DNA from 3 places in the Arthrobacter sp. UYEF20 genome. Region 2 is predicted to be linked to each of the others. Evidence: riboswitches for the same ligand, from Rfam matches in the RefSeq annotation. Region 2 holds a riboswitch; each other region holds the start of a gene.
What was found. A riboswitch is a leader RNA that binds a small molecule or an ion and turns the genes downstream of it on or off. The one in region 2 is predicted to bind thiamine pyrophosphate.
Positions count from the first base shown of each region.

Region 1 (6,960 bases), on a different contig from region 2:
GCCGCCCAGGACCGCGGTGAATTCCGCGTCGTGGGTTACCGACACGACGGCGGTGCCGGCGTCGAGGAGTTCGGAGAGGAGGGAGGCGAGCTCGGCCCAGGTGTTGGCATCCTGGCCGAAGGTGGGCTCGTCCAGGACGAGCACCTGCGGATGGGCCGCGAGCACGGTGGCAACCGAGAGCCGCCGCTTTTCGCCGCCGGAGAGTGTGTAGGGGTTCGCGTCCACCAGTTCGGTCAGCCGGAGCCGCTCCAGCAGTTCGTCCACCCGTTCTTCGCCCCGGCCCAGGTGCCGGGGACCGAACATCAACTCGTCGAGCACCCGGCCGGTGACGAACTGGTGTTCGGGTTCCTGGAAGACGGTACCGATCCGGGCAATCAGCTGTTGAGCCTTCCACTGGTACGGATCGGTCCCGGCGCCGGCGCTCAGCTCCGGCGTGGCGGAGACCGCGCCGGACACCGGCGCCAGCAGGCCGGCCAGGGTCAGGGCGAACGTCGACTTGCCGGAGCCGTTGGGGCCGGTGATGGTCAGCGCCTCGCCGGCCCGGATCCGGGCTGTGAGGCCGGACTGCACCGGTACCGGGGCGATGGCCCTGAAGCCCCTGCGCAGACCGGATCGGCGGGGGTGTTCGCGGGAGACCGCCAGGTTGTCGGCCGCCATCAGGAGGGTCCCGGCGTCGGGCTGTCCGGGCAGGGATGCTTTTGCGGAGCCAGCGACCGGCAAGCCCGCGGCAGACGCTGCCCGCACCCGGGTCGGCGGCACGTAACCGGGCACCCAGACGCCCGCGGCGGTGAGCATGTCCCGCGCCTGCACCAGGACCTGGTCCGGCGGGCCGTCGATCAACACGGCCGTATCCGTGGCGGATCCCGGCTGCAGGACCACGATCCGGTCCACAAGGTCCTTCCAGACGGCCACCCGGTGCTCCACCACCACGAGCGTGGCGCCGGTCTTGTCCAGGCAGCGGCCCACGGCGTCGCGGACTTCCAGGACGCCGGCGGGGTCCAGGTTGGCGGTGGGTTCGTCGAGCAGGAGCAGCCCGGGCCGCATCGCCAGGATGCCGGCGAGCGCCAGCCGCTGCTTCTGGCCGCCGGAGAGGGCCGAGGTCGGGTGGTCCAGCGGCAGCCGGCCCAGCCCGACGTCGTCGAGCGCTTCCCGCACCCGCGCCCAGATCTCCGCCGGGGGCACGGACAGGTTTTCCGCCCCGAAGGCGACGTCGTCACCGAGACGGGAGAGCACCACCTGCGTCTCCGGGTCCTGCTGCACCAGCCCCGCCCGGCCGCGCCGGGCCCGCGGCGGGGCGCCGTCGATCAGCAGGCTGCCGGTCTCGTCGGAATCCTCTGCCGTGTTGTCGCCGAGGGCGTCGGCTGCGTTGTCGCCGAGGACCCCGGCCAGGGCGTGGAGCAGCGTCGATTTGCCGGCGCCGGAAGGCCCGAGCAGCAGCACCCGCTCCCCGGGCCTGATGTCCAGGTCCAGCCCGTTGACTGCGGGCCGCGGCCGGCCGGCGTGCCGCCAGCCCCAGCCGCGGGCCGTGACCGCGGCCGGGCGGACGCCGTCGGAAGATGTCGGGCAGTGTGCCGGCATCAGGAGAACACAGGCTCCGTGGCGGCCTTGCGCGAGGCGAACGAGCTCAGCACCCCGGTCTTGGCGAGACCCCGGGTGGCGAGCCAGGACAGGGCGCCGGCGATAATGGCGCCGGAGACGGACATGAAGATGATGTACGCGAGCTTGTCCCCGGCGGCATAGGCGATGTTCCAGCCCCATGGCGCGAAGGAGTCATTCAGGGCGCCGAACAGCCCGGCACCGGCACCGGCCAGCAGGGAAACCGGCAGGTTGAACTTCTTGTAGACGAACGCTGCGAACACGAGCTCGGCTCCGAGGCCCTGGAGCACGCCGGAGATCAGGACAGTGGTGCCGTATTGCGAGCCCATGATCAGCTCACCGGTGGCGGCCACCGTTTCGCAGAACAGTGCCGCCCCGGGCTTGCGGATGATGAGCATGCCCAGCACGGCGGGAATCATCCAGCCGCCGGCGTAGAGCCCGGTCAGCGGCGGGTAGAACGCGTTGACGGGTGCGGAAATGAGGTTGGCGCCCTGGGACCAGGCCCAGAAAATGACGCCGCCGGCCACCGCGATCAACGCGGCCACCACGATGTCCACCACACGCCAGTTGTAGCTGCGCCGGGTGAGGATCTGCTTCGCAGAAATGTCAGTCATGTCGTCCTCCTGAGGAACAGGAGGGGAGAGTGCGCCGGCCGGCCACGGCTTCCGCCGCCCTGCCGGGCACTCTGAGAACTCGACTCCCTTTCGCCGGTACTAACCGGATCAGGTTCGAGGGTCTGCGGCTGTCCGCACTCTCAGCGCCCACCGGTGGTTTTCCCTGGATTCCTCCAGCGATGCCCGACGGCGGCGCTCCCCTGTCGTATATAAAATCGCCCTTGTGGGCACTGTCCAGTTTACACCCGGCGGGACCGGCTTCCCGTGCCCAGCAGTCACATTCCGGGCCGGAGGGACCGGCGCCGCACGGCGCGGCCTGCGCGGCCGGGTCCCTCCGTCAGGGCCGGGACGCTAGGCTGGGGGAAGCCCTGTTCCCTCCCGCAAGGAGTCCGAAGAATGAACATCGTCATCAAACTGCTCGGCACCGGCATCAGCCTGCTCGCCGGGTTCGTCGGCACAAAGCTCGTCGACACCGTCTGGGAAAAGTCCACCGGCAACAAGCCGCCCAAGGGCCACGACGACGACATCCCCACCACGCTGCGCTCGGCCCTGACCTTCGCGCTGATCTCGGCCGCGGTCAGCGCCATCATCCAGGTCCTCGCCAACCGCGGCACCCAGCGCGCCATCACCCGTTTCGCCAAAACCCAGGACATCGTCTAGCGGTCATTTTCGTTAATTTTCGGGGGTTTGGAGGGCCAGGACCTCTTCGGGTCGGGAGGACATGCCCATCCGTCGCGCCCGGGTCCGGTCATAATCGGAATATGCCCATCCGCGGGTCCCGGCGCGGGGCATGATCCGTATCCCGGGGGCAAGTGCGGGTGGCTCCGCTGCGGGGATCGGCTACTCTCCGGGAGGACATGCCCATTCCTCGCGCCCGGGTCCGGACAGAATCGGAATATGTCCATCCGCCGACCCCGGCGCTGGGCATGTCCTTAAGCCCGGCCACCCCGCCGCCCGGACCTGAACCCGGGCGAACTAACGAAAATGCTTACTAGCACCGGTCACCGGCGGCCCCGACCGCCGCCGTCGTCAGCGGCCCCGCCGTCGTCCGAGAAACCGCTCTTGCCCGCGGCCTGCTGCACCACGGCCTCCAGCTCATCGGCACTGAGCAGCTCCGGATGGAGGTGCTTGGTGCGGTAACCGGCCCGGCCCACCATGTGGGCGGACACCGGCACGGTGAGCAGCTGGAAGATCCAGGCCACCACGAGCACCGGCCACACCCACCACGTGCGCATCTGCAGGCCCACCGCGCAGAGCAGCAGGAACAGCCCGAGCACCTGCGGCTTCGTGGCGGCGTGCATTCTGCTCATCAGATCGGGGAAGCGCAGCAGGCCCACGGCCGCGCCGAGAGACATCAGCGCGCCGACCACCATGAACACGGCAGAGACGGCGTCGATCACGGTATCGCCGGAGAACGTCTCAGGATTCACGGGCGTGCTCCCGCCGGTCGGCGACGAACCGGGCCACGGTCACCGAGCCGACGAACCCGATGATGGACACGGCGACCAGCAGCATGAGGTTGTTGAGGTGCCGGTTCACGGCCATGTCGATGCACAGCGCCGCCCCGAAGATGGCCAGCAGCACGTCGGCGGCGAGCACCCGGTCCAGCAGCGAAGGGCCCCTCGCGATCCGGATGATCGCCCCCGCGGCGGCCAGGGACAGCACCACCGAGGTTATGGTCAGGACGAGCTGCATCATGCGCTCACCTCCTGGTTGAGAGCGGACAGTTCGTCCTTGGTGCCCATGATCCGGATCAGCCCGGCCTCGGCGTCGCGGACGTCTTTGCGCAATCGTGCGGCATCGTCCGCGTTGCGGACGTTGATGCCGTGGATGTAGAGCGTGGACGTGGACCTGTCCACCTCCACCACGAGCGAGCCGGGGATCAGCGAGATCACGTGCCCGGTGGCGGTCACCAGCAGGTCCGAGTGGCTCCGCAGCGGGACGGCGACGACGGCGCTGATCACCTTGGGGCCCTTGGCCACGGCAAGGTAGAAGACCTGGAAGCTCGCTGCCACGACTTTGACCAGGATGATCAGGGCAAAGGGGACGGCGCGCAGGATGTTGAACCGGCCGCCGAGTTCCACCGGCGGCAGGTACAGCAGCCTGGCCACCACCACGGCGATGATGGCGCCGAAAAGCAGGTTGCCCGGACTGAAGTCCTGCCAGAGGGCGCCCCAGACAATCACGAGCCAGACCAGCAGCGGGAGTTCCTGCCGCAGTGAGATCCGCTTCCGGCTCATTTCGGCACGCCCTGCTGTGCGGGCTGCTGCGGGGGCTGCTGCTGTGCGTGCTGTGCCAGTGCCGGCACCGGCGCGTCCCCGCCGAGGACCGCCTGGATGTAGGCGGTGCGGTCCAGCATCTCCGCGGCGGACTGGTCCGCCACCTTGAACAGCGGCCCGGCGAAGACGGTCAGCGCGACGCCGAAGATCACCAGGCCCAGGGTGGAGCCCACCATGGTCCGCGGCAACAGGGTGACGTTGGGTTTGCCCGCGCGGTGCCCGGTGGCCGAGTCCTCCGGGGCGGCCAGGAGCACCGGGTCAGGGTGTTCGGCGTCCTCGGGCTTGCGCCAGAACGCGCGGTTCCAGACCCGCGCGACCGCCAGCAGGGTCAGCAGGCTGGTCAGCACTCCGCCGATTACCAGGGCGTAGGCCAGCGGGGTGCCCAGCTGCACGCCCGCCTGCAGGAGCCCCAGCTTGCCCAGGAAGCCCGAAAACGGGGGGATTCCAGCCAGGTTCATGGCGGGAACGAAGAACAGCACGGCCAGCACCGGGGAGAGCTTGGCCAGGCCGGCGACGCGGTCCATGGAGGAGCTCCCGCCCCGGCGCTCAATCAAGCCGGTCACCAGGAACAGGCTGGTCTGGATGGTGATGTGGTGGACCACGTAGAAGACTGCGGCGCCCAGGCCGGCCACCGAGGACATCGCCAGCCCGAACACCATGTAGCCGATGTGGCTCACCAGGGTGAAGGAGAGCAGTCGCTTGATGTCGCTCTGGGCCAGGGCGCCCAAAATTCCCACCACCATGGTCAGCAAGGCGGCGACCATCAGCGGGGAATTGAAGGTGTCCCCCGGGAAGAGCAGCGTCTCGGTGCGCACCATCGCGTACACGCCCACCTTGGTCAGCAGCCCGGCGAACACCGCCGTGACCGGGGCGGGGGCCGTCGGGTAGGAGTCCGGAAGCCAGAAGGACAACGGGAACACCGCGGCCTTGATCCCGAACGCAACTAACAGCATGACGTGCAGCAGGTTCCGCGTGCCCTGGTCCACGTCGGCGAGCTTGATGGCGAGGTCGGCCATGTTGATGGTTCCGGTGGCGCCGTAGATCATGGCGATCGCGATCAGGAAGAGCACCGAGGAAACCACCGAGACCACCACGTAGGTCACGCCGGCCCGGATCCGCGGCCCCGTCCCGCCCAGCGTCATCAGCACATAACTGGCGGTCAGGAGGATCTCGAAGCCCACATACAGATTGAACAGATCCCCGGACAGGAAGGCGTTGGAGACCCCGGCAACCAGGATCAGGTAGGTCGGGTGGAAGATCGAGACGGGGGCGTCCTGGTCGCCGTCGGCCATGCCCTGACCGGTGGCGTAGACCAGCACGGCGAGGCTCACGGCGGAGGAGACCACCAGCATCAGCGAGGAGAACTGGTCCACCACCAATACGATGCCCCAGGGCGGCAGCCAGCCACCGATCTTCACCGCCGCGGTGCCGCCCTCCCAGACGGACGCAAGCAGCAGGCATTCGAGCAGCAGCGTCAGGGACAGCAGCGTGATGCTGACGGCCCGCTGGGCCCGGGAGTGCCGGATCAGCAGGAAGGTCAGGGCGGCGCCGAGGATGGGAAGTACGACGGCGAGCGGAGCGAAACTGGCGATGTTCACTTATCCCCTCCTTCCGGGCCTGGTGGGGTTACGTTGCGCGAGCCGGGCTGCTCTTCGGCGGCGGCGTCCTCGGCGTTGAGCTTGCGGTCGGCCACCTGGACGGTGGCGGCGCCGGGGGCGTTGCTTCCGGCGGTGTTGTTTCCGGGGGTGTTGCTTTCGGGGGTGTTGGAGATCCCGCCACCGTCCGAACCGATCATGGTGAGCGGGAATTCGGAGGTCTCTGCCGGGATCACGGAGTCGTCCTCGGCGTCGAAGCTGGGCGTCTCGGCGACGCGGCGGTCCTCGGCGTCGTCCTGGATTTCGTCCTGGCGGGCCAGCACCCAGGTGCGGTAGATGATGCCGAGCATGAACGCCGTGACCGCGAAGGAGATCACGATCGAGGTCAGGATCAGCGCCTGCGGCAGCGGGTCGTTGTAGTCCCGCGCCCCGGTGTCCTTGCTGAACAACGGCGCCAGCCCGGCGTAACCGCCGGTGGCGAGGAGGAGCAGGTTGGTGGCGTTCGCCAGCAGCATGAGGCCCAGGAGCACCCGGGTGAGGCTGCGTTCCAGGATCAGGTAGATGCCGCAGGCGTACAGCGCTCCCATGACCGTCAGCAGGGTCACGTTGACACTCATGCTTTCCCCCTGGCGGTGGCTTCGGCGGCCGCTTGGTCCGGGGCCCCGCCGGCTTCCTGGTCTTCGGACGGTTCCCCCGGATGCTCTTCGAAGTGCTCGTCGAAGTGCTCGTCGATTTCCGCGCCGAGGCTGCGCAGCACGTCCAGCGTCAGGCCCACGACCACAATGTAGACACCGATATCGAACAGGGTGGACGTGACGAACTTGATGTTCCCGAAAACCGGCAGCCAGAATTCGATGATGGCGCTCTGGAACACCT
Region 1 covers NZ_JBEPNP010000017.1:81,857-88,816, forward strand. Annotated here, with positions in the region: gene ABIB26_RS17620 (ABC transporter ATP-binding protein) at 1-1,578, opposite strand, end outside; gene ABIB26_RS17625 (ECF transporter S component) at 1,578-2,210, opposite strand; TPP riboswitch at 2,278-2,422, opposite strand; gene ABIB26_RS17630 (DUF4235 domain-containing protein) at 2,607-2,870, shown strand; gene mnhG (monovalent cation/H(+) antiporter subunit G) at 3,212-3,640, opposite strand; gene ABIB26_RS17640 (MrpF/PhaF family protein) at 3,630-3,908, opposite strand; gene ABIB26_RS17645 (Na+/H+ antiporter subunit E) at 3,905-4,450, opposite strand; gene ABIB26_RS17650 (Na+/H+ antiporter subunit D) at 4,447-6,087, opposite strand; gene ABIB26_RS17655 (Na(+)/H(+) antiporter subunit C) at 6,084-6,701, opposite strand; gene ABIB26_RS17660 (Na+/H+ antiporter subunit A) at 6,698-6,960, opposite strand, start outside.
Region 1: it holds a riboswitch for thiamine pyrophosphate, as region 2 does, so the genes downstream of both, ABIB26_RS17625 (ECF transporter S component) here and ABIB26_RS12960 (bifunctional hydroxymethylpyrimidine kinase/phosphomethylpyrimidine kinase) in region 2, are expected to answer to the same signal.

Region 2 (6,960 bases):
CCCGGCAGGGCGCCCTGCTTGAACAGTTCGTTTTCGATGCCCAGCTTGGCGAGGCGGTCGGCGAGGTAGCCGATCGCTTCCTCGTTGGTGAAGTCGGTCTGCTTGACCCAGCGCACGGGCTTGTCGCCGAGCACGCGGAACAGCGGCTCCAGGTTCTTCTCCTCGCGACGGATCTTGAAGCCGGATTCGTTCACCGCGCGGGGCTTGAGCACAGGGGCATGTACCTTCGGCGGCGCTGCGGCGACGGCGTCGCGGGCGGCCTTGACGATCTCGCCCATGGCGAAGCCGAGCTGGCGGAGTCCTTCGTGGCTCGTGGCGGAGATCTCAAAGACCCTGTAGCCGCGGGCTTCGAGTTCCGGGCGGACAAATTCGGCCATGTCCTTGCCGTCCGGCAGGTCCACCTTGTTCAGGGCGACGAGGCGGGGGCGGTGGTTCAGCGGCACCACTTCGCCGTCGGAGCCGGCAAAGCTCATGTCCACGGCGTACTTCTCAAGCTCCGCTTCGATGATGGCCAGATCGGAAAGCGGATCGCGGTCCGATTCGAGCGTGCCGCAGTCCAGCACGTGCACGAGGGCGGCGCATCGCTCGACGTGGCGCAGGAAGTGGTGGCCGAGGCCCTTGCCTTCGCTGGCGCCCTCGATCAGCCCGGGAACGTCTGCGATGGTGAAGCGCACCTCGCCGGCCTGCACGACGCCGAGGTTCGGGATCAGGGTGGTGAAGGGGTAGTCGGCAATCTTGGGCCGGGCCGCGGACATGGCGGCGATCAGGCTGGATTTGCCGGCGGAGGGGAAGCCCACGAGCGCGATGTCCGCGATGGACTTCAGTTCCAGGACGACGTCGCTGGATTCGCCTTCGATGCCGAGCAGCGCGAAGCCGGGGGCGCGGCGCTTCTGGGAGGAGAGCGAGGCGTTCCCGAGGCCCCCGATGCCGCCGGCGGCCGCGATGTATTCGGTGCCTTCGCCCACGAGGTCGGCGAGCACCTGGCCGTCCTTGGACTTCACCACGGTGCCCTCGGGCACCGGAAGGATCAGGGTTTCGCCGTTCTTGCCGCCGCGCCAGTCGCCCATGCCGGGGCCGCCGTTGGTGGCGTGCCGGTGGGGGGCATGGTGGTAGTCGAGCAGGGTGGTGGTCTGGGGGTCAACGCGCAGGATGACGTCGCCGCCGTTGCCGCCGTTGCCGCCGTCGGGACCGCCGAGGGGCTTGAACTTCTCGCGGTGAACGGAGACACAACCGTGGCCGCCGGTACCGCCGGATACGTGCAGTACTACCCGGTCTACAAAGCTCGCCACGTGGATCTCCTCAGTGCTGTTACCTGCTCAGTGCTGTTTCCTGGACGTCCAAAGACACCAGGATGATTGTAATGCGGTTAAAACACCGGTGGAGCGGACCAAATGGCCCGCCCCACCGATTTAGAACTTGTTGCTACTCTGCAGCTGCAGCGGTCACGATGTTCACAACGCGACGGCCACGACGGGTGCCGAACTGGACTGCACCGGGGGCCAGGGCGAACAGGGTGTCGTCCCCGCCGCGGCCGACGCCGGCGCCCGGGTGGAAGTGGGTGCCGCGCTGGCGGACGATGATCTCGCCTGCGGAAACTACCTGGCCGCCGAAGCGCTTGACGCCGAGGTACTGGGCGTTGGAGTCACGACCGTTGCGAGTGGAACTCGCGCCTTTTTTATGTGCCATCTGAAATGCCTGCCTTCAAAAATTCTGGGGAATCTGCTGGAACCTGAACAGTAACGAAGAGTTACTTGATACCGGTGATCTTGACCTTGGTCAATTCCTGACGGTGGCCCTGGCGCTTCTTGTAACCGGTCTTGTTCTTGAACTTCTGGATGACGATCTTCGGACCACGAAGGTCTTCGAGGATCTCAGCCGTAACCGTTACCTTGGCCAGGTCCGCAGCAGCAGACGTGATCTTGTCACCGTCTACCAGGAGCAGTGCGGGCAACTCAAAGGTGCTGCCGGCTCCACCGGGGACGCGGTTCAGGGTAACGAAGTCTCCAACGGAAACCTTCTCTTGGCGGCCGCCTGCGCGGACAATCGCGTACACCACTGGGGAACTCACTTCTCTCGACGTTTATTACTAGATTTGCGTGCGGAACCTGGTCCAAATTGTTTGGCTGGCTCACGCTGTGCCTCTACGCCGGTGGATTCCCCGGGGGAACCCATGAGCTATCCCGTGGACAATGCCATTCGATATCGAATGACGTGTCCTCAAGGTCATAACCCAAGTGTTGGCGTAAGCACCGAAGATCTAGACTACGCTAATTTTGCCTTCGGCCGCAAATGAGGCTGGTTCCGGAGGGGCCGCACGTGATGGACGCAACTCGATCAAGACTTCATGCAATCAAGACTTCATTCAATCAAGACTTCACTCACTCAAAACAAAGCGGTCCTGCAACGACTCCCGGAACCGTGCCCCACCATCGTACAGGCTGGCCGGGGAGGCCGTGCTCAGGCGTGCAGCCTCGGCGCGTCGAAGAACTCGACCTCGTACCGGGCCGACTGCCGGAAGGCCACCGCCATGGCGTCCCGCTCGCTGGCGGAAGCGCGCCGCGCCGCCTGATCCGTCAGGGCGATGGCCTGCCGCGTCGCCGCGGCAAAGTCCTCGTCGGCGTAGGTCCGCAGCCATTCGGCGTAGGGATGACCTTCCGGGGCGCCGGCCGCCAGGAACTGCGCGTGGAGTGTTGCGCCCACCTCGGCATACAGCCAGAAGCACGGCAGGGCGGCCGCGATCAGGACGCCGTAGCTGCCGGAGACCGTGGCGGCCAGCAGATGGTCCACGTAGGATTTCGTGACCGGGCCCAGCTGCACCTCCACGGCCCGTGTGCTGAGCCAGTTCCGGTGCAGCTCCGATTCGACTTCGAGGCACTGCTGCGCGGAGCGGGCCCAGAAAAGCTGTTCGGCTTCGGAGGGTGCGATGGCCGCCGCCCGGGCCAGCACCCGCGAGTAGCCGTTGAGGTAGAGGGCGTCCTGGGCCAGATAATAGGCGAAGTCCTTCTCGGCCAGCGTGCCGTCGGCCAGGCCCTGGATGAACGCCAGGCCATAGATCGCGTCCAGGTCCGCCGCGGCACTGTTCCCGAGGGCAGCGGTGAACTCCCCCTCGTCCGGAACGCGATGCCCGGTATTCACCTGGCCCGTGCCACCCTGGTCTTCGGTCAGATGCTGCACGTGGTGGAAATGGTGCACTGGACCGTTGCCCGTTCCGACGTCGAGGCGGTCCGAGGTCCGCAGCGCACCCGCTAGCCAGGGCTTGACCTCGCGCAGCGCCGCCTCCCAGTCCCCCACCCGGGCCTGAACCGTGGCCAGCGCCGAGGACAAGGAACATCCGGTGCCGTGGCTGTTGCGGGTGGGCACCCGTCCGCCGGTCACCACCACCGTCTCCTGGCCCAGGAGCCCCGCCGTGTTGACGAGCGCATCGGGGCAGCCGTCGTCGTCGTTGTTGTTGTTGCTGGGGTAATCACCGCCGGCGCTGCGGCCCAGATGTCCGCCCTTCACGAGTACCGTCGTGCCGGTCAGGGCGGCCAGCCGTTTGCCCTGGTCAAGGGCCTCGGCCCAGTCGGCTGCGGCGGGTTCCCGGAGAAGGATGGCCAGTTCGGCGAGGTTGGGTGTGACCAGGTCCGCGAGGGGCAGCAGCGCGTGCAGGGCGGCCTCCGCCGTTTCCCGCAGGAGCCGGTCGCCGCTGGTCGCCACCATCACCGGATCCAGGACCACGACGCCGGGCCGGGCCTGTTCAAGCCAGGCGCGGACGGCAGCGATCACCGTGGCGTCCCCCAGCATGCCGATCTTGACGGCGTCAATGCCGATGTCCTCGCTCAGCGCGTCCAGCTGGGCGGTCAGGAACGACGCCGGCGGAACGTGGACGGCGCTGACGCCGCGGGTGTTCTGGGCTGTGAGGGCGGTGATCGCGGCCATGCCGTAGCCGCCGTGCGCGGCAATGCTTTTCAGGTCGGCCTGGATCCCGGCGCCGCCGGAGGGGTCCGAACCTGCAATAGCCAGCACCCGCGGGATCCGGCGCCCGGCGGGACGCGGCACGGAGGGCAGAAACGATGAAGGCAGAACAAGTGAGGGCAGAACAAGCGAAGCCACGAGAGACATCCCTTCGCCGGTGCTAACCGGACAGGTTCGACGGGTTTGGATCTCAGCCGGCTCCATGCGCGGCACCCCGTGTCAGTCCTCCAGCTTAGCCGTATCGCTTAACGAAGTCGCGGGGGCGGCCCGGGACTCGGCGTATTGCTACGCCGGGTCCCGGACCGCCCCCGCGGTCACGCGGAACTGTCCCGTGCTGCCCGGTGGTTAGAGCTCCGAAGCCGGGACGCCGACGCCGAGGATGATCGGCTCGTTCGCTGCCGGCTTGGCTGCCGGCTTGTCGGCGGTCATGGCCGGGGCCTTGGCCTCGTGGACGGATCCGGCCGCGGCCGAGGTGGTTGCCTCGCGGTGCTCCACAGACGTCTCATTGGCTGCGCCCTGGGCGCGGCTCGCGCTCCTGTTGCGGCGGACGCGGCGGCCACGCGTGGTGCCAGCGTCAGCGTCGGTGTGGATCCGCGCCGGGGCAGGCGCTTTGGACGATGCAGGCGCCAGTGCCGGGGCCTTGGCAGCCTGGGTCCGGTCCACGGCGGGCCGGGCTTCATCGGCTTCGCCCAGGTTGGCGAAGGCCTCGGTCAGCAGGTCCAGGGTGAGGGCCGGAGACGGTGCCTCGTCGGCGTGCTCCACGAACGGCAGGGCCACCTGCTCGCCGCCGAAGGTCAGCACGGCCGCGGGACGTCCGGCTGCCTCCTCTGTCGCGGCCAGCCGCGCGGCTGCCTCGACGGCGGCCTGGCGGGCCCCGGCGTCGCTGGCAGCGGCTGCCTCCCCGTCGTGGAGGTGCGCGGCATGCGCGGCGGCTGCGATGTTCGCCAGGGCGGCACGGGTCGCCTCTGCCTTGGCATGACGCTCGGCCTCGGTGGGCTCCGGATGGACGGCTGAGGGTGCCGATGGGGCGTACTCCGGCATTCCCTGGCCGCCCTTGCCGCGGCGGCGGCTCTTGCGTTCGGTCCGGGGGGCCGGCAGGTTCTCGGTCCGCGGGACATGGTGCTCGGCGGCCACCACGTTGGCGCGGCGGTGCTCCACCGGCTCGTCGTGGGTGACGATGCCGCGGCCGTCGCAGGCTTCACACTGCTCGCCGAAGACTTCCAGCAGCCCGGTGCCCATCCGCTTGCGGGTCATCTGCACCAGACCCAGGGAGGTCACCTCGGCCACCTGGTGCTTGGTACGGTCCCGGCCCAGGCACTCCACCATGCGGCGCAGCACGAGGTCACGGTTCGATTCCAGCACCATGTCGATGAAGTCGATCACGATAATGCCGCCGATATCGCGGAGCCGGAGCTGCCGGACCACTTCCTCGGCCGCTTCCAGGTTGTTCTTGGTGACGGTTTCCTCGAGGTTGCCACCGCTGCCGGTGAACTTGCCGGTGTTGACATCCACCACGGTCATGGCCTCGGTACGGTCGATCACGAGGGAACCACCGGAAGGCAGGAACACCTTGCGGTCCAGCGCCTTGTGGATCTGCTCGTCGATCCGCCAGGCCGAGAAGATGTCCGCGTCCTTGGTCCACTTCTCGAGCCGGCCCACCAGGTCCGGAGCCACGTAGGTGACGTAGGCCTCGATGGTGTCCCAGGCTTCCTCGCCGGAGACGATCAGCTTCGAGAAGTCCTCGTTGAATACGTCACGGACCACCTTGATGGTCAGGTCCGGTTCGCCGTAAAGCACCTCGGGGGCGAGCACCTTGGTCGACGTCGACTGGCTCTCGATCCCTTCCCACTGCGCGCGCAGCCGGTTGATATCGTGCGTCAGTTCTTCTTCGGACGCACCCTCGGCCGCGGTCCGGACAATGACGCCGGCATTTTCCGGCAGGCGGTCCTTGAGGATCCGCTTGAGGCGGTTGCGTTCGACGTCGGGCAGCTTGCGGGAGATGCCCGTCATGGAACCGCCGGGAACGTACACAAGGTAGCGGCCGGGCAGCGAGATCTGGCTGGTGAGGCGGGCGCCCTTGTGGCCTACCGGGTCCTTCGTGACCTGGACCAGCACGGAGTCGCCGGACTTCAGCGCGTTCTCGATCCGGCGCTGCTTGCCTTCGAGGTTGACGGACTCCCAGTTCACTTCGCCGGCGTAGAGCACGGCGTTACGGCCGCGTCCGATATCCACGAAGGCAGCTTCCATGGAGGGCAGCACGTTCTGGACCTTGCCCAGGTAGACGTTGCCGATCAGGGAGTCCTGCTGGGTCTTGGACACGAAGTGCTCGGCCAGGACGCCGTCTTCGAGGACGCCGATCTGGATTCTGTCGTCGCGCTGACGGACGATCATCTGGCGGTCCACGGATTCACGGCGGGCCAGGAACTCGGCCTCGGTGATGACGGTGCGGCGGCGGCCGGTGTCGCGGGATTCACGGCGGCGCTGCTTCTTGGCCTCAAGCCGGGTGGAGCCCTTGAGGGACGTGACGCGGTTGTTGACCGGCGCCTCGGTCTGCGCGCGCGGTGCACGGACGCGGGTCACCGTGTTGGGCGGATCGTCGTCTCCCCCGCCGGTCAGCTCCAGGTCCTGGTCACCGCGACGGCGGCGGCGACGGCGGCGCGAGGTCACACCGTCCTCCAGCGTCCCCTCGGAGCCTTCTTCGGTTTCCTCGGCTTCCTCGCCGGAGACCTCGGTTTCGGTCTCGGCGCCGGGCTCGCTGTCGGCTCCCCTGCTGCTGCGTCCGCGGCGTCCGCGGCTGCGGCGGCGACGGCGGCCGCTGGCGTCTTCGCCCTCGGCCTCTTCGCCTTCTTCATCTTCGGGCTCTTCGGGCGCGGCGGCAGCCGGAACCGGGCGCACGACGACGCTCAGATCCGGAGCCTGGAAGATCATCGAGGTGACCGCTCCCGGCTCGAGGAAGAGCGAGGCCGCCGCCGAGGCTGCTTCGGCCGGGGTCTCTGCGGCGGCACG
Region 2 covers NZ_JBEPNP010000010.1:111,553-118,512, forward strand. Annotated here, with positions in the region: gene obgE (GTPase ObgE) at 1-1,289, opposite strand, end outside; gene rpmA (50S ribosomal protein L27) at 1,423-1,686, opposite strand; gene rplU (50S ribosomal protein L21) at 1,748-2,056, opposite strand; gene ABIB26_RS12960 (bifunctional hydroxymethylpyrimidine kinase/phosphomethylpyrimidine kinase) at 2,458-4,101, opposite strand; TPP riboswitch at 4,084-4,181, opposite strand; gene ABIB26_RS12965 (Rne/Rng family ribonuclease) at 4,300-6,960, opposite strand, start outside.

Region 3 (6,960 bases), on a different contig from region 2:
AGAGCCCGCCGTCCTGCTCGGCCACGATGTCGAGGCCGAGGGCGCGCTGGTAGTAGTCCGTCATGAGCTTCATATCGCCGACCTTGAGCATCACGGTGCCCATGGTGAGTGCGGCGGGAAGAAGATCCTGGGTGCTGGCTTCTGCAGTCATTTGATCGCTCCGGTGCTTCAGCGGCCACCGACCTTCGATGACCTTCATATAAACTAAATTACTTGAAGCTTCAATTTATTCCTAATGGCCTGGGTTGTTCCTGGCGGACCGGCTCTCCGCGCGGCACGATATGTTTCAGCTGCCGCAGCGTGTCCAGACCGCTCCGCGGATCGTCGGCGGAGACCAGGACATCGGCGCTGGCACCTTCGCTGATCGCCCTGGGCAGAACCTTGTACGTCATTGACCGCTCATCTACGCTGGGCGAGTCAGATTCAAGGTTGGCACGGCAGCGCGGCCGGAGACCGAGGTCGGCGCTCTTGGAGAAGGAGGAACCATGCAGGACGAGCAGGTTGACCGCAATCTCAAGGGAATGGACGATCTCGACTTCGACGGTTGGAACAAGGCCGACTGGAACGGCGCCTTTGCCCATCACCACACTGATGACGTTCTCGTGGACTGGAAAGGCCAGGACCCCACGCGTGGGGTCGGGCAGCACATTGACGCGATGAAGGCTTACGTCGATTCCGCCGGGGGCACGCCGCCCACGATCACCTCCCACCCGATCGCGTTCGGATCCGGTGAGTGGACCTGTGTCATCGGCGAGTTCGAGGATGGAAGCCGCATGGTGACGGTCGCGAAGTGGCGTGACGGAGCCATCGCCGAAGAGTACATCTGGGCGTAGACCCGCGCCCATCACGCGGAAGCCGAAGCCGGGACCGGGCGCAGTGGTCATTCGGCTCCACACCGCTTCCACCCATTTATCCACAGAAGGCTGGGCCATGACAGAGAAGACTCAGATAACCGGGCGAAAGTTCGTTTTCGATTTCGGCGACAACGCCAAATACGAACTGAATTTCGTTGCCGAGGACAAACTCGAAGTCACCGTCGTCGCCGACGCCAGCTACCCGGCCGGGACACTCAATAAATTCGATATCACCCGCACGCAACTCCGCCCCGACCTGTATTTGGTCACCTGGGTCGAGGAAGACACCGGCAACACCGTCACCCACGTCCAGGACTACGAAAACCTGACCGCTTACACCAACATCACCGACCTGGCCTCCCGCAGCTTCTGGAACCTTAAGGGGCGAATCATCCCGGTCCATGATCACTGAGCCGTCCACAGGCCGCGCGTTGCCGAACTGCGTGAGCGCGCAACGCGGATGGCCATTGATGCAAGGAAAGACCCTGCGACCAGGACCGGCGCGTACCGCCGGATCGGAGAGCAGCTCGGGGTGAGCTCCGAGGCGCTGCGGACCTGGGTGAGCCGGGCCGAGGTCGACGAGGGTCTGCGGCCGGTCACGACGACGGCGGACGCGGACCGGATCGCCCTGAAAATGACGCTTCTTCCGGCTAGTAGGCATTTTCGTTAGTTCGCCGGGGGTTCAGGTCCAGGCAGCGGGGTGGCCGGACTCAAGGGCATGCCGCGCGCCGGGGTCGGCGGGCGACATATTCCGGTCCTGCCCGGTCCCGGGCGCGAGGACTAGGCGGTCCTCCCGGGAAGTAGCCCGGCGCCGGCCACCGGAAACGCCCCACGCACCCCTGCCGTGACGTTCCTCCCCAGTTGCTTCGGCGCCACGCGCAAACCGCCCGCGGGAATCCGGGGTTCGCCACGGCAGGCAGGCGGTCCGGCGGCAAGCAACCGGGCAGGAGCGCCCCGCCGACTGCCCGGGCTAGTCTCACGAACAGTCGTTCGCGGACAGGTCCCATCGAATTGCTGAAGTAAGGGTGATGCAGGTTCGACGAGCGGGGGCGGCCGGTCTTGCGCCGCCCTCCGGCGTGTCCTAGAAGATGCCGTTGGTGTGTGGAAGTTCGGCCGGAACCGGGGCGATGGCGTCCCAGTGTTCGACGATCTTGCCGTTCTCGATGCGCCACAGGTCGTTGTAGATGACCGGGACGCCGAATTCACCTTCGGCGCGGGTGAAGACGAAGTCTCCCTCGGCGACGACCTGGTGCACCGCTTTGTAGGCCAGGAGCTTGCCGTCCGCGCCCCAGGCGGCTGCCGCCGCCCCGAATCCGTCAAGATTGTCGGCCGCCTCGACATTGTGCTGGGCGTAGAGCCCGGTCGTGACATAGTCGGTCAACAGGCTGTAGTCGGCGCCAACGAGGACCTTCTCGACCCAGTCGAGGACGAGGGCCTTGTTCTGCGCGGTCTTGTCGAGGTCGGTGGCGGCCACCGGGCCATCGGTCTGGGTGCGGCCGCTGACGGTTTCCTCGGCGACGGGGACGAGAGAGTCCCAGTGCTCCACGATGCGGTCGTTCTCGACACGCCACACGTCGAAGCCGACCAATTCCGCGGGCCCGAAGCCGGCGTAGAGACCCTGGGTGACAACGAGGTCACCTTCCGCGTATGCCCGTACAGGGGTGTAGGCGAAGTCCGTCGGCAGATTCGATGCGAGTGCCCGCAGCCCCTCGATGCCGCCGGCAACCAGGGTGGAGTGCTGTACGTAGCTGGGATCGAAGTAGGTGTCGATCGCCGTAAGGTCCCTGTTGATGAAGAGCGCGGTGGTTGCCGCGATGACGATGGCCTTGCTGGTCATGGGAGTGCTCCTAGTCCTCATTTTCGTTAATTCGTCGGGGGTTCAGGTCCAGGCGGCGGGGTCGTTGGGGTAGAGGCCGCAGGCGGTGTCGAGGGCTTCTTCGGCGGTGCCGCCGGCCAGCCCTATGGGCAGGTAGTTGTCCTGGTAGTCGTCCGTGACTGGCGCGGTAGATCGCGAAGCCCCAGGCGTTGGCGTATCCGGCGTAGCGCAGCCGGCACAGCGGCAGGGTCTCCCCGCAAACTTTGTGTCCGCCGGCGCCGCGAGGGCCGGGAACGTCGCGATGTTGATGAGGGTGGGGACGATCGGCACGCCTTGTTCGACGAAACGAGGCAGGTGCCGCGGGGGGCAGGCCGGTGCCGTTTTCGATGCAGTCGATCCCGGCGTCGAGCATGTCATCCAGCGTGTCCTCGGCGAAGCAGTGCGCCGTGACCCGGGCGCCTTCATCATGGGCGGCCTGCACGGCGTCCTTGAGCTCCCGGGGCGAGGTCGCCGGCGTCGCGGTCAATCCAGTCCCCCACGACCTTGACCCAGCCGTCGCCGGCGCGGGCCTGCTTGCGTACGGCCTCCACCAGACCCTCCGGCTCCACTTCGACGGCGAAGCCGTGCAGGTAGCGCCGGGTTCTCGCGATGTGCCGGCCGGACCGGATGATGTGTGGCACGTCGGCACGCCGCTGCAGCCAGCGGGTGTCGTGCACGGCGCCGGCATCGCGCACCAGCAGGGTGCCGGCGTCTCGGTCGGTGATGGCCTGCGCCTCCGCCACCTGTTCCGCCACAACCCCGCCGGGGCCGAGACCGATGTGGCAGTGCGCGTCGACCAGCCCGGGGATGACCCACCCGTCCAGTCCCGGCCCACCCGTGTGGTAGCTTCGTCTACGACCACACGGGTGCCCTTGCAGGGGCTGAGATCGGGCTGATGCAGCCTGCGACCGTTGAACCTGTCCGGGTAATGCCGGCGAAGGAAGTGAGTATTCCCGTGAATACGCAAGAAACACAGTTGATCCCTGCCCAAAATGAGACTTCCCAGGAAACACAGTCACTGAAGTCCCATTCTTTGGCTTTCACCACGGACGAGGAACACGGCATCCGCGTTCCGGTGACCGAAATTGCCCTGGAGGATTCCCCCGGCGGGGTGAAGAATCCGCCGTTCACGATATACCGGACGGCCGGCCCCGGAAGCGATCCAGTGGTCGGCTTGGAGCCGTTCCGGTCCGAATGGATAGAATCCCGGGGCGATACCGAGCCCTACGGCGGCCGGGAACGGAACCTGCTCGACGACGGTAAGTCGGCGGTGCGCAGGGGCGCCGCGTCGGCTGAATGGAAGGGTGCACAGCCGGTGCCCCGCCGCGCCGTCGACGGCAAGACGGTCACCCAGATGCACTACGCCCGCCAGGGCGTCATCACTCCGGAGATGCGGTTCGTGGCCGCTCGGGAGAACTGCGACGTGGAGCTGGTCCGCAGCGAGGTGGCGGCCGGCCGCGCCATCATTCCCAACAGCATCAACCACCCCGAATCCGAGCCCATGATCATCGGCAAGGCCTTCCTCGTGAAGATCAACGCCAACATCGGCAACTCGGCGGTCACCAGCTCCATCGCCGAGGAAGTGGACAAGCTGCAGTGGGCCGCCCAGTGGGGCGCGGACACGGTGATGGACCTTTCCACCGGGGATGACATCCACACCACCCGTGAATGGATCATCCGCAACTCCCCCGTCCCGATCGGGACGGTGCCGATCTACCAGGCGCTGGAGAAGGTCAACGGCGAGGCCAATGACCTGACCTGGGAGATCTACCGGGACACGGTGATCGAGCAATGTGAGCAAGGCGTGGACTACATGACCGTCCACGCAGGTGTGCTGCTGCGCTATGTGCCGTTGACCGCCAACCGGGTCACCGGGATCGTGTCCCGCGGCGGAGCGATCATGGCAGGCTGGTGCCTGGCCCACCACGAGGAAAACTTCCTGTATACGCACTTTGACGAGCTGTGCGAAATTTTCGCCAAGTACGACGTCGCGTTCTCCCTCGGTGACGGTCTGCGGCCAGGGTCGACGGCGGACGCCAACGACGCCGCCCAGTTCGCCGAACTGGACACCCTGGCCGAACTTACCAAGCGGGCGTGGACATACGACGTGCAGGTCATGGTCGAAGGCCCGGGGCACATCCCCTTCCACCTGGTCCGTGAAAATGTGGAACGCCAGCAGGAGCTGTGCGACGGCGCCCCGTTCTACACGCTGGGGCCGCTGGTCACGGATATTGCGCCCGGCTATGACCACATCACCTCGGCGATCGGCGCCACGGAGATTGCCCGCTACGGCACCGCGATGCTCTGCTATGTCACGCCCAAGGAACACCTCGGACTGCCCAACAAGGACGATGTGAAGACCGGCGTGATCACCTACAAGATCGCCGCCCATGCCGCCGACCTCGCCAAGGGCCACCCCGGTGCGCACGAACGCGACGATGCCCTGTCCAAGGCCCGCTTCGAATTCCGCTGGCGGGACCAGTTCGCGCTGTCGCTGGACCCGGTCACGGCCGAGGCCTTCCACGATGAGACGCTCCCCGCGGAGCCGGCCAAGACGGCCCACTTCTGCTCGATGTGCGGGCCCAAGTTCTGCTCCATGCGCATCAGCCAGGACATCCGGGACGAATACGGCTCCGCGGACTCGCAGGCCGCACTCGCCGACATGGCGGCGGGAATGCGTGCGAAGAGCAACGAGTTCCTCGCCTCGGGCGGCAAGGTCTACCTGCCGGAGCCGCAGCTTCCGGCCCAGGCCTAGCGGACCCGCCCAACTAGGTCGCAGTTAACGTCGTTTTGGGCGCCCATAACGACATTAACTGCGACCCAGTTGGGCCAGCCACTTAGGAGGCGTGGGCGTGCTGGCTCCGGCCGACGTCGGCGATGAACGCCCGGATGACCCGGTCACCCTCAGCTGAATCCTGGGGCCGGTGCCCGCCCGCCGCAATGCGGTGCAGGGCGCCGGTCTCGCGCAGGTAGCCGGCGATTTCCTCGTAGAGCGGCTCCCAGCCACCGGTCAGGACCAGGGTGGGTACGCCCGGGACGATCTGCAGCGGGGCTTCCCAGGGCGGTGCCTGCAGCCGCAGCCTGCGGGCTTCACGCTGCTCTTCGGGCCCCGGGACTTCGGCCGTTCCGGCGCCGGGGCTGTGGGCGGCGAACGCCCGGCGGATGAACTCGCGCCGGAAATCGTCATCGCTGAGGTGGTGCCGCACATCGAAGAGCGGCTGCATCAGGGCCCGGTACGCCGCCGTCGCGGGCAGTTCCGCCGTCAGCGAGAGGCAGGCCGGTTCAACCAGGGCCAGGGACTGCACCAGGTCGGGGCGCTCGACGGCGGCCATCATCGCCGCTATGGCGCCCTGCGAATGCGCCACGACGTGGCCGCCCGACTCGCCGCGGCCGTCGTCGGCCAGGGCACGCAGCACGATCGCGGCATCCGCGGCGAAGTCCGTTTCAAGCGGTTCCGCGACGGCGTCGAAGCCGTGCCGGCGCAGGAACAGCGCGTCGTAGTCCAGCGCCATCCCGTGCTGTTTCGGCCACGCCGCGGCGCCGAAGCTGCCCGCCCCGTGGACGAAAACTACGCGCTGCTTGAACATGATCCAACCCTATGGCACCGGCCCGGCAATCAGCCCCGGCGACATAGCGGGCACGGCGCCTGGTTCGCCGGCTCCGTTACCCTAATGCCGTTACTTTAGTGCCGCTACTTGCTGCCGCCGAGGAACTTATCGAAGCCCTTGGGCAGGTTCAGCTGGGAGGGATCGAAATCCTCACCTTGGCCGCCGAAGGATGCCCCGGTGGGCAGCGGCTTCGGTCCCGCGGCACGCCGGGCCTCGGCGTCCTTGAGTTCCTGTGCTGCCTTGGCCGGGTTCCCGGAGCGGGCCTTCTTCTTGGGCGCGTTCTTGGCACTCTTGCGGGCACCTCCTCCGCCGCCCATGCCCGGCATGCCGGGCATTCCAGGCATGCCGCCGCCTGCAGCCATCTTCTTCATCATCTTCTGCGCCTGGGCAAAGCGTTCCAGCAGGCCGTTCACCTCGGAGACATGCACACCGGAACCACGGGCAATACGGGCGCGGCGGGAGCCGTTGATGATCTTCGGCGCAACCCGCTCGTGCGGGGTCATGGAGCGGACGATCGCCTCGACGCGGTCGATTTCCCGTTCATCGAACTGCTCCAGCTGCTGCCGGATGTTCTGCGCGCCGGGCATCATCATGAGCATTTTCTTCATGGAGCCCATGTTGCGGATCTGCTGCATCTGGGAGA
Region 3 covers NZ_JBEPNP010000022.1:20,634-27,593, forward strand. Annotated here, with positions in the region: gene ABIB26_RS19560 (VOC family protein) at 1-151, opposite strand, end outside; gene ABIB26_RS19565 (hypothetical protein) at 222-392, opposite strand; gene ABIB26_RS19570 (hypothetical protein) at 486-833, shown strand; gene ABIB26_RS19575 (MoaF-related domain-containing protein) at 931-1,266, shown strand; gene ABIB26_RS19580 (hypothetical protein) at 1,315-1,524, shown strand; gene ABIB26_RS19585 (nuclear transport factor 2 family protein) at 1,936-2,691, opposite strand; partial or broken gene ABIB26_RS19590 (amidohydrolase family protein) at 2,929-3,533, opposite strand; TPP riboswitch at 3,562-3,669, shown strand; gene thiC (phosphomethylpyrimidine synthase ThiC) at 3,665-5,464, shown strand; gene ABIB26_RS19600 (alpha/beta fold hydrolase) at 5,547-6,296, opposite strand; gene ffh (signal recognition particle protein) at 6,401-6,960, opposite strand, start outside.
Region 3: it holds a riboswitch for thiamine pyrophosphate, as region 2 does, so the genes downstream of both, thiC (phosphomethylpyrimidine synthase ThiC) here and ABIB26_RS12960 (bifunctional hydroxymethylpyrimidine kinase/phosphomethylpyrimidine kinase) in region 2, are expected to answer to the same signal.